2 regions of the Kribbella sp. NPDC051137 genome follow, and region 1 is predicted to be linked to the other one. Evidence: riboswitches for the same ligand, from Rfam matches in the RefSeq annotation. Region 1 holds a riboswitch; the other holds the start of a gene.

Region 1 (4,540 bases):
CGTTCCGCATCACCGACTCGACCGGTCAGGTCCACCAGCAACGCCTGACGTTGTCAGGGGCAACGGATTGGCAGCCGTTGAGCGTCACGCGATTCGACGGTGGCAAGCAGTACAGCCACTTCGGCGGCGTGAACGACGGTGTCTGGCACGGCCCTGCCAAGCAGGTCGAGGTGATCCTCGACAAGGGCGCGATCAACGGCTCGACCAGCAGCAGCGTGAACCTCGACGACCTGACGCTCAACGCCCCGGCGGCCGCGCCCACGACTCCGCTCGGCAACTACGAGAGCGCCGCGGAGGGCTGGTCGTTCTACCCAGGCAGCGAGTTCCCCGGCGCGACCGGCAGCCTTAGCTACGACACCACAACCCCGGAGGCCGGCACCCAGTCCGCCAAGCTCAGCGGCGACTTCATCGGCGGCGGCAACTATGTCGCACTCCAGCGCACCTTCGTCCCGATCGACCTCAAAGCCCTTGATCTGTGGGTGAAATCCAGCCAGCTGTCGTCACTCGGCCTCCGCCTGACCGACGCGACCGGCCAGGTCCACCAGCAGCGCCTCGCCGTGTCCGGAACCGGCTGGCAGCACCTCAGCCTCACCCAGTTCGACCGCGGCACCGGGTACCTCCATTTCGGCGGCGCCGACGACGGCATCTGGCACGGCCCGGCGAAGGCGATCATGCTGACACTGGACAAGAGCGCGATCACCAACGGCGGTACGTCGGCATCCGTCAACGTCGACGCGGTCGCCGCGACCACGGCCCCGACGTACCAAGGCGCCGGTACGCACTTCGCCGGCACGTGGAACCAGGACCTGGTACCGCTGATCGCCCAGTCCGGAGCGCGGACCGCGCGTGACGAGGCGTACTGGTCCGCCGTCGAGTCCACCGTCGGCACCTACACATTCCCGGCCAAGTTCACGTCGTACCAGCAGGCCTTCCAGTCCAACGGTCTTGACCCGCTGCTGATCGCGGACTACGGCAACGCGAAGTACGACGACGTGCCGGACAACGCTTTCGACGCGCCGTTCACCGACACCGGGCGGGCCGGGTTCGCGAACTACGCGGACGCGCTCGCGAGCCAGTACCCACAGGTGAAGAACCTGGCGATCTGGAACGAGTGGGACGTCAACGCTGCCGGACAGTCCAACTACACCCCCGACAGCTACCTGGCGTTGCTCAAGGCAACGTATCCGAAGCTGAAGGCGAACCACCCGGGCCTGACGGTCATCGGCGGCGGGGACACCGACGTCACCCAGCAGGCGTGGTTCCAGCAGTTCTGCCAGCTCGGCGGGCTGAAGTACCTCGACGTGGTGTCGGTACACCCGTACAACTACCTGAACGCGCCCGAGAGCCTCGGCACCTTCATCGACCAGGTCCGCGCGACGATCCGGCAGTACAACGGTGGTGTCGACAAACCGATCTGGATCACCGAGGCCGGCTGGTACACCGGAGCCGGCAGCGCCGCGCCGGTCAGCGAGCCGACACAGGCGATGTACGTCGCCCGCGCGATGCTCAACGTCCCCGGCTACGACGTCGACCGGTTCTACGTGTACGACTTCAAGAACGACGGCATCGACCCCGCCAACCAGGAGTACAACTTCGGCCTGGTGCACAACGAGGCGGACGCGCTCGGCGCCTACACCCCGAAACCGTCGTACGTCGCGTACGCCACGGCCGCCCGTCAGCTCCGCGGGGCGACGTTCCTCGGTAAGGAGTACCCGGGCAACGGGCTGATCGACCAGGTGTACGCGGCGGGAGACGGTACGCCGTTCCGCGCGATCTGGGCCGCCTCCGGCGCGAACACGACCGTGACGGTCACTGCGACCGGTCCGGTCCAGGTCACCAGCCTGTACGGGCTGCCGTACACCCTGACCCCGAACGCGAACGGTCAGGTCACCGTCACCGTCGGCACCTGGCCGACGTACATCTCCGGCTCCACCGTGACCGCGGTGACAACACCTTAGGAGGGTGAGCTACAGTCGAGATGTCCGCGGGAGCTCGCAGGAAGTGGGCTGAGAGGGTGACCGGTCCGTCACCGACCGCTGAACCTGAATCGGGTAATTCCGGCGTAGGGAGGAGCGCGATGGAATCCGTCTGGGTGAACGGTACGGCGGTCGACGGGCCGGCCGGGAAGTCGGTGGCCGAGCTGGTCGCGGAGTACTCCGACCGGAGCACCGGGATCGCGGTCGCGGTGAACCAGAACGTGCTGACCAAGGCCGAGTGGGCGCAGACCACGGTCCGCCCCGGCGACCGGGTCGAGATCGTCAGCGCGACACAGGGAGGCTGAGATGGACGATCCCCTCGAGCTCGGCGGGCGGACGTACGCCTCCCGGCTGATCATGGGCACCGGCGGTGCCGCCAACCTGGAGGTGCTGGAGGAGGCGTTGGTTGCCTCTGGCACCCAACTCACCACGGTCGCGATGCGCCGGCTCGGGACCGGCCACGAGGGCTCGGTGCTCGACGTACTGAAGAAGCACGGCATCGACGTCCTGCCGAACACGGCCGGCTGTCACACGGCCGCCGAGGCCGTCCTGACCGCGAAACTCGCCCGCGAGGCGCTGGAGACCGACCTGATCAAGGTCGAGGTGGTCGCCGACGACCACCTGCTGCTGCCGGACCCGATCGAGCTGCTGGACGCCGTCGAGGCCTTGGTGGCGGACGGTTTCACGGTCCTCCCGTACACCAACGACGACCCGATCCTGGCCCGCCGTCTGGAACAGACCGGCTGTGCGGCGGTGATGCCGTTGGCCGCACCCATCGGTTCCGCGCTCGGTATCCGGAACCCGCACAACCTCGCGCTGATCGCCGAGGCTGCGAACGTCCCGGTAGTGGTCGACGCCGGCATCGGTACGGCGAGTGACGCCGCGCTGGCGATGGAGCTCGGCTGCGATGCGGTGATGCTAGCGACCCCGGTGACCCGCGCCGAGAAGCCCGCGCTGATGGCCGCCGCGATGCGCGAAGCCGTCTCCGCCGGCCGGAACGCCCGCCTGGCGGGACGCGTCCCGCGCCGCTGGCAGTCCGCGCTCGCGTCGTCGCCTACAACTGGCCTGCCAGCGTTTTAGCGTCCGCCGCGTCGAGCGACCGATCCAGGAGTACCGCGGTCAGCGACAAGGCCAGCTCCTGGTTCGGTTGCAGCACCAACGGTTCGTCCCACGCCAGCGCCGGGCACACGCCGACGTACTGCGAGACCCGCAGGAACCACGGCCGTACCTGCTCGGGTTGGACCAGCAGCAGGCTGACGTCCCCCTGTACGAGCGCGATCCACGGACTCGACGACCCGAACGCCGCCTCCACCCCTTCGCCGTCGGAACTCAGGACAACAGTTTCCGAAAACGGTAGCCGCCAGAAGATCCCGCCGTACGCCGCTCCCTCGCGGCCGGTCGTCGCCGGGCTGTCGATCCGGACCGGGCCGTACCGGGCGGTGAGCACGCTCCGCCAGTCGAGGCGCCAGCCGCCGAACGCCAGGTCGCCGGTCAGCCTCCGGCGTTCCACCAGTTGCGGACGGCCCTGCTCGTCGTACCAGGTGAGTTCGTCGACCAGTTCACGATCGTCGACGGTGACGCCGCGGCTGCGTTGCTGGCCGTGGTTCGTCAGCAGGGTCGGGCCTTGGCCGCGGACGTACGTGCGTCCTCCCCAGTGCGAGGTGCCGTTCACCTGCGCGACCGCGAGCGAGACGCCGTAGTGGTGCCGGTGGTCGACCGGACTAACCTGCGTCAACGGATGCCCGCCGAGGGTCCGGACCGGATGCAGGTACGGGCGCGGCGCATGCACCTGCGGCATCCGCCGGCCGAACTCGTACCGCGCGAGCATGCCCGCGGAACTCCCCAGCTCGAAGATGTCCCCCTGCTGCTGCCATCCGATCCGATCGTCCGACACCGCGGCCCGCGGCTCCTGCGGCACCGGACCGGTGCTCGCCCGCACCGCCAGCCGCAACTCCGGTACGTCGTCCGCCACGTCCGCAGGCCCTGCGATCGACGCGAGCAACCGCTGCCAGGCCAACTCCCCCAGGTCCTTCTGCGGGACCCGCACGGTCGTCAACGACGGTACGGCGAAGCGCGCCAGCCCGATGTCGTCCATCCCGGTCACCGACAGATCAGCCGGTACCGCGACGCCGACCTCGTTGAGCCGCGCCAGCAGCCCGAACGCGACCAGGTCGTTGAACGCGACCACCGCTGTCGCCTGCGAGTCGAGCACCCGTTCCACCGCGGCGTACCCGTCCTCGATCGACCACCCGCACTCCAGCCTGACCAGGTCCAGCCCCGGGATCTCCCGCTCGGCGACCTCGAGCGCCCGCAGACGCAACGTGTTCGAGGCGGACGCGGCCGGGCCGGACAGGAACGCGAGCCGACGGTGCCCGAGACCGACCAGGTGATCCACGACGATCCGGACCGCGCGGCCGTAGTCGACCACCACCGACGACACCTCGGCCGGGCCCAGCCGGTTGACGAGGATCACCGGCTGCACCTGCGGCAGCAGTTCGACCAGCCGCTCCTGGTCCATCCGGGGCGAGACCATGATCAACGCGTCGCAGCGCCGCCGGGCCTCG
Region 2 (4,540 bases), 160 kb from region 1:
GGACCCCGACTTGGGGATCCACGCCAGTACTGCGAGAACAAGCGCGACCGCGGTCAGCGAGAGGACCAGCGCCGTCACGCAGCAACCCCCTGGCCGAGGAGGTCCGCCGCAAGTACCCGTCCGCGCTGTTCCTCGACGACACCGGCCGCCTGGGCGCGTTGGGTCACTGCCGACTGGCTGATGCCGAGTTTCACGCCGATCTCCCGCCTGGTGAGTCCTTCGGCCAACAGGTCGGCCACGGCCCACCCGCGCTCGCTACGGCGTCGCAGTACGGACGCCATCAACCACAGCACCGTTTCCACCTGCTCTGCGCCGTGCGGGTCCGCTCCGACCACGTTCACGTGGTGAGGGCTCGACTTGGCCCGCGTCACCGCCTCCCGGGCGAACACGAACGCGTCACCGCTACCGGCCCTGGTACTGCGCGGCAGCGGCTCGGTGACGTCGCCGATGCCGAGGCCGACGTACCAGCTGTCCGACCGCAGCAGCTCGACGATCACGTCGACGGTCGCACGGGCCTCGTCCAGCACACCCTGCACCTCGTCCCCGGCGGTCCGCTCGAACCTGCGCAACAGCCCGGTACGCCGCGGCCGATGGTTCAAGGACGTCAGTAGCTCGGGTACGAGATCACTCGTGCTTCGGCTGCCCCGCTGATCTACCGTGAGAACGAAGACCATCGCCCGTACCTCCTTCCGACGGGTTAAGGCTACAGCCTTATTTACGCAGAGTGAAGGCCAAAACCTGAACCGATTCACCCCGATCACTCCCCGTGTCCGGCCCGGGAGGACGGCTCCCGGGCCGGATGCGAGCGCCGCTCAGTCCGCGATCGGCAGGTAGAGCTTCTGGTCGGCGGTGCGGAAGGTTTCGGACATCTCCGCGAAGCCGGCCTCGATTGCTTCCGTCGAGGTCAGGCCGCGTTCCTCGGCGTACTTGCGGATGTCGGCGGTGATGCGCATCGAGCAGAACTTCGGGCCGCACATCGAGCAGAAGTGCGCGGTCTTCGCGGGCTCGGCGGGCAGCGTCTCGTCGTGGAAGGACCGTGCGGTGTCCGGATCCAGCGAGAGGTTGAACTGGTCCTCCCAGCGGAACTCGAACCTCGCCTTCGACAACGCGTCGTCCCAGGCCTGCGCACCGGGATGGCCCTTCGCCAGATCGGCCGCGTGGGCAGCGATCTTGTACGTGATCACCCCGGTCTTCACGTCGTCACGGTCCGGCAGCCCCAGGTGTTCCTTGGGCGTGACATAGCAGAGCATCGCCGTGCCCAGCCAGCCGATCTGGGCGGCTCCGATCGCCGACGTGATGTGGTCGTACGCCGGCGCCACATCGGTTGCCAGCGGCCCCAAGGTGTAGAACGGCGCCTCACCGCAGAGCTCCTCCTCGAGCCGCACGTTCTCCGCGATCTTGTGCATCGGCACATGTCCCGGCCCCTCGATCATCACCTGGACGTCGTGCTCCCAGGCGATCCGGGTCAGCTCCCCGAGCGTCCGCAACTCGGCGAACTGCGCCTCGTCGTTGGCGTCCGCGATGCACCCCGGCCGCAGCCCGTCGCCGAGCGAGAACGTCACGTCGTACTCCCGCAAGATCTCGCACAACTCCGCGAAATGCGTGTACAGGAAGGACTCCTGGTGATGCGCGAGGCACCACGCGGCCATGATCGAACCGCCCCGCGACACGATCCCGGTGATCCGTCGCGCGGTCAGCGGCACGTACCGCAGGAGCACGCCGGCGTGCACGGTCATGTAGTCCACGCCCTGCTCGCACTGCTCGATCACGGTGTCGCGGTACACCTCCCACGACAGCGCCGCCGGATCGCCCTTCACCTTCTCCAGCGCCTGGTAGAGCGGCACCGTACCGATCGGCACCGGCGAGTTCCGCAGGATCCACTCCCGGGTCTCGTGGATGTTCTTCCCGGTGGACAGGTCCATCACCGTGTCCGCGCCCCACCGGGTCGCCCAGACGAGCTTCTCGACCTCCTCCTCGATCGAGGAGGACACCGCGGAGTTGCCGATGTTCGCGTTCACCTTCACCAGGAACTTCTTCCCGATGATCATCGGCTCGCTCTCCGGGTGGCAGCGGTTCGCCGGGATCACCGCGCGCCCGCGCGCCACCTCCGCCCGGACGAACTCCGGATCGAGCCCTTCCCGGACGGCGACGTACCGCATCTCCTCGGTGATCGTCCCGGCCCGCGCGTGGCCGAGCTGGGTACGCCGGTCGCGCCCGGCGATCCAGTCCCGCCGCAGCGGCGGCAGTCCCGCCTGTACGTCGATCCGCGCGGACGCGTCGGTGTACGGACCCGACGTGTCGTAGAGGTCGAAGTACTCGCCGTTGGTGAGATTGACGCGCCGCGCCGGCACGCCCAGCTCGCCGCGGCGGATCTTCTCCGACCCCGAGATCGGGCCGGTGCTGACATTGACCATGCTGCTGCTCCCTACGCCGGAATTACCCGGACAGGTTCTGCGGTCGGCGGCGCCGGCCAGGTCAGATTCCTGGGTCCAGCCGCCCTCTCAGCCCACTACGGTGCGAGCTCCCGCGGTCTGTAGTTGTCACCGCACACCATAATCGGGACATGCGAGACCTCGTGTACCCGCCCGTGATCGGCTTCGCCAAGACCGCCTTCCTGGCCCTGGACCTGAAGATCCGCCGGACCGGGACCGAGCACGTCCCGCGCTCCGGCGGCGCACTGGTCGCGATCAACCACATCAGCTACGTCGACTTCATCCTCGGCGGGTACGGCGCGCTGCCGGCCAGGCGGCTGGTCCGCTTCATGGCCAAGGAAGTGCTGTTCCGGAACCGGTACTCCGGTCCGTTGATGCGTGGCATGCACCACATCCCGGTGGACCGGGAGGCGGGCGCCGCGTCGTACCGGACGGCCGTCGACTACCTCCGGGCCGGCGAACTGGTCGGGGTGTTCCCGGAGGCCACGATCAGCCGGTCGTTCGAGCTGAAGGAGTTCAAGTCCGGCACGGTCCGGATGGCGGCGGAGGCCGGCGTACCGGTGCTGCCGATGATCCTGTGGGGCACCCAGCGGATGTTCACCAAGGACCACCCGCGGGACTTCACCCGGCACCGCCCGATCTCGATCAGCATCGGCGCACCGCTCACCGTGACGCCGGACGACGACCCGGCGGAGGCGACCGCCCGGCTGCGCTCGACGATGGCCGGGATGCTCGACCAGAGCATCCGCGGGTATCCGGAACAGCCGCACGGTGCCTGGTGGCTGCCGGCCGCGTACGGCGGCGGCGCGCCGACCCCGGCGGAGGCGGAGCGGCTGGACCGCGAGGAGCTGGCGCGGCGGGCCGAACGACGGCAGAACCCTTGACCCTCGGGGCGGATCGAGGGTACGAAAGCATTCGTTGATGTGACAGGCACCTGGGGGGTTCCTGTTCGGCGGGCGGCTGCCGCCGCCCGTGCACTCGAGCAGGCGGGGGCGGGCAAGTGTTCGATTCACCGGAGGAGCTGCATCTTTTCGAGCCCGGTGCGCTGACACCTGCGCCGCACGTGGCCGAGCACATTCCAGACGCCGGCGCGTACTTCGTGGACTGGGCGACCCGCGACCTCTCCCCCGACCGCGCCCGCGAGATCGAGTCCGCGGTGAACGGACGGCGCAACCAGAACGGCTGGTTCCCGCTGGAGACGCTGGACAGCATCGGCAGCAAGGGCTTCTGGCGCGGCCCGCTGACCTATCTGGCGCGGATGACGGCCGACGACCCGCAGATCGTGCAGGACTGGGCCACGGACGGCCTTCCGGACGAGCAGAGCGGCCGGATCGAGGCGACCGTTGACGACCTGCTCCACCAGCAGGGCCACGCGGCTGCGGCCACCTGGGCGGTCGCCGTACGACCCCGCATGTTCCTGGACGCAGAGGTGCTCGGCAGCCGTCTACTGGCCGCCTGGGAGTACAACCTCGGCTCCATCCGCGCAAAGGACGTGGCCAAGGCTGTACGCCGCTGGAACCGCTAGTGGAACTGCGGAATGATCAAGTACAGCCCGTAGAGCACGGCAGCGAGACAGGCCGCGAAGCACAGCGCAGCCACGCCGGTGTCCACGAAGGACGGCTGCCGCTTCTCGTCGATCGCCACCGCACGCCGCGACATCGCGGTCACTCCGAACGCGAACAGCACCGCCAGGCCGACGCCGAAGATCAGGCTGACCAGTGCGACCTCGCCGAGGGCAGTCCAGTTGATGTGCATCCCCGTACTCCTCTCAGACCGTTGCGGGCGTGGTCGCGGCGGCGGCCGGGCTCGGGTACTCGTTGACGTTGTCCGAGGTCACCGGGCGGCGCCGGGAGGCCGCGTAGATCGCGCCGCCGGCAGCGGTCGCCAGGACCGCGATGATCGCGACCCCGACGTTGCCGGAGTCCGCGACCTCGCCGGACAGCGCGCCGACGACCGCGGCGGCCGGCAGCGTCAGCAGCCAGGCCACGGCCATCCGGCCGGCCACCGTCCAGCGCACCTCGGCGAGCCGCTTGCCGAGACCCGCGCCGAGGATGCTGCCGGAGCAGACCTGCGTGGTGGACAGCGGGAAGCCCAGGTGCGACGAGATC

What was found. Region 1 has a riboswitch for thiamine pyrophosphate ahead of thiS (sulfur carrier protein ThiS). Riboswitches for the same ligand answer to the same signal wherever they lie in the genome.
Region 2: linked by a shared signal. The riboswitch ahead of thiC (phosphomethylpyrimidine synthase ThiC) and the one ahead of thiS (sulfur carrier protein ThiS) in region 1 are both predicted to bind thiamine pyrophosphate.

What each region holds. Positions count from the first base shown of each region.
Region 1 is NZ_JBFBBI010000005.1:345,280-349,819, forward strand. It holds gene AB0M51_RS27640 (glycosyl hydrolase) at 1-1,958, shown strand, start outside; TPP riboswitch at 1,975-2,086, shown strand; gene thiS (sulfur carrier protein ThiS) at 2,078-2,281, shown strand; gene AB0M51_RS27650 (thiazole synthase) at 2,283-3,056, shown strand; gene AB0M51_RS27655 (DUF6807 family protein) at 3,031-4,540, opposite strand, start outside.
Region 2 is NZ_JBFBBI010000005.1:181,857-186,396, forward strand. It holds gene AB0M51_RS26840 (hypothetical protein) at 1-78, opposite strand, end outside; gene AB0M51_RS26845 (transposase) at 75-599, opposite strand; gene thiC (phosphomethylpyrimidine synthase ThiC) at 813-2,414, opposite strand; TPP riboswitch at 2,406-2,536, opposite strand; gene AB0M51_RS26855 (lysophospholipid acyltransferase family protein) at 2,564-3,316, shown strand; gene AB0M51_RS26860 (hypothetical protein) at 3,433-3,957, shown strand; gene AB0M51_RS26865 (hypothetical protein) at 3,954-4,187, opposite strand; gene AB0M51_RS26870 (inorganic phosphate transporter) at 4,201-4,540, opposite strand, start outside.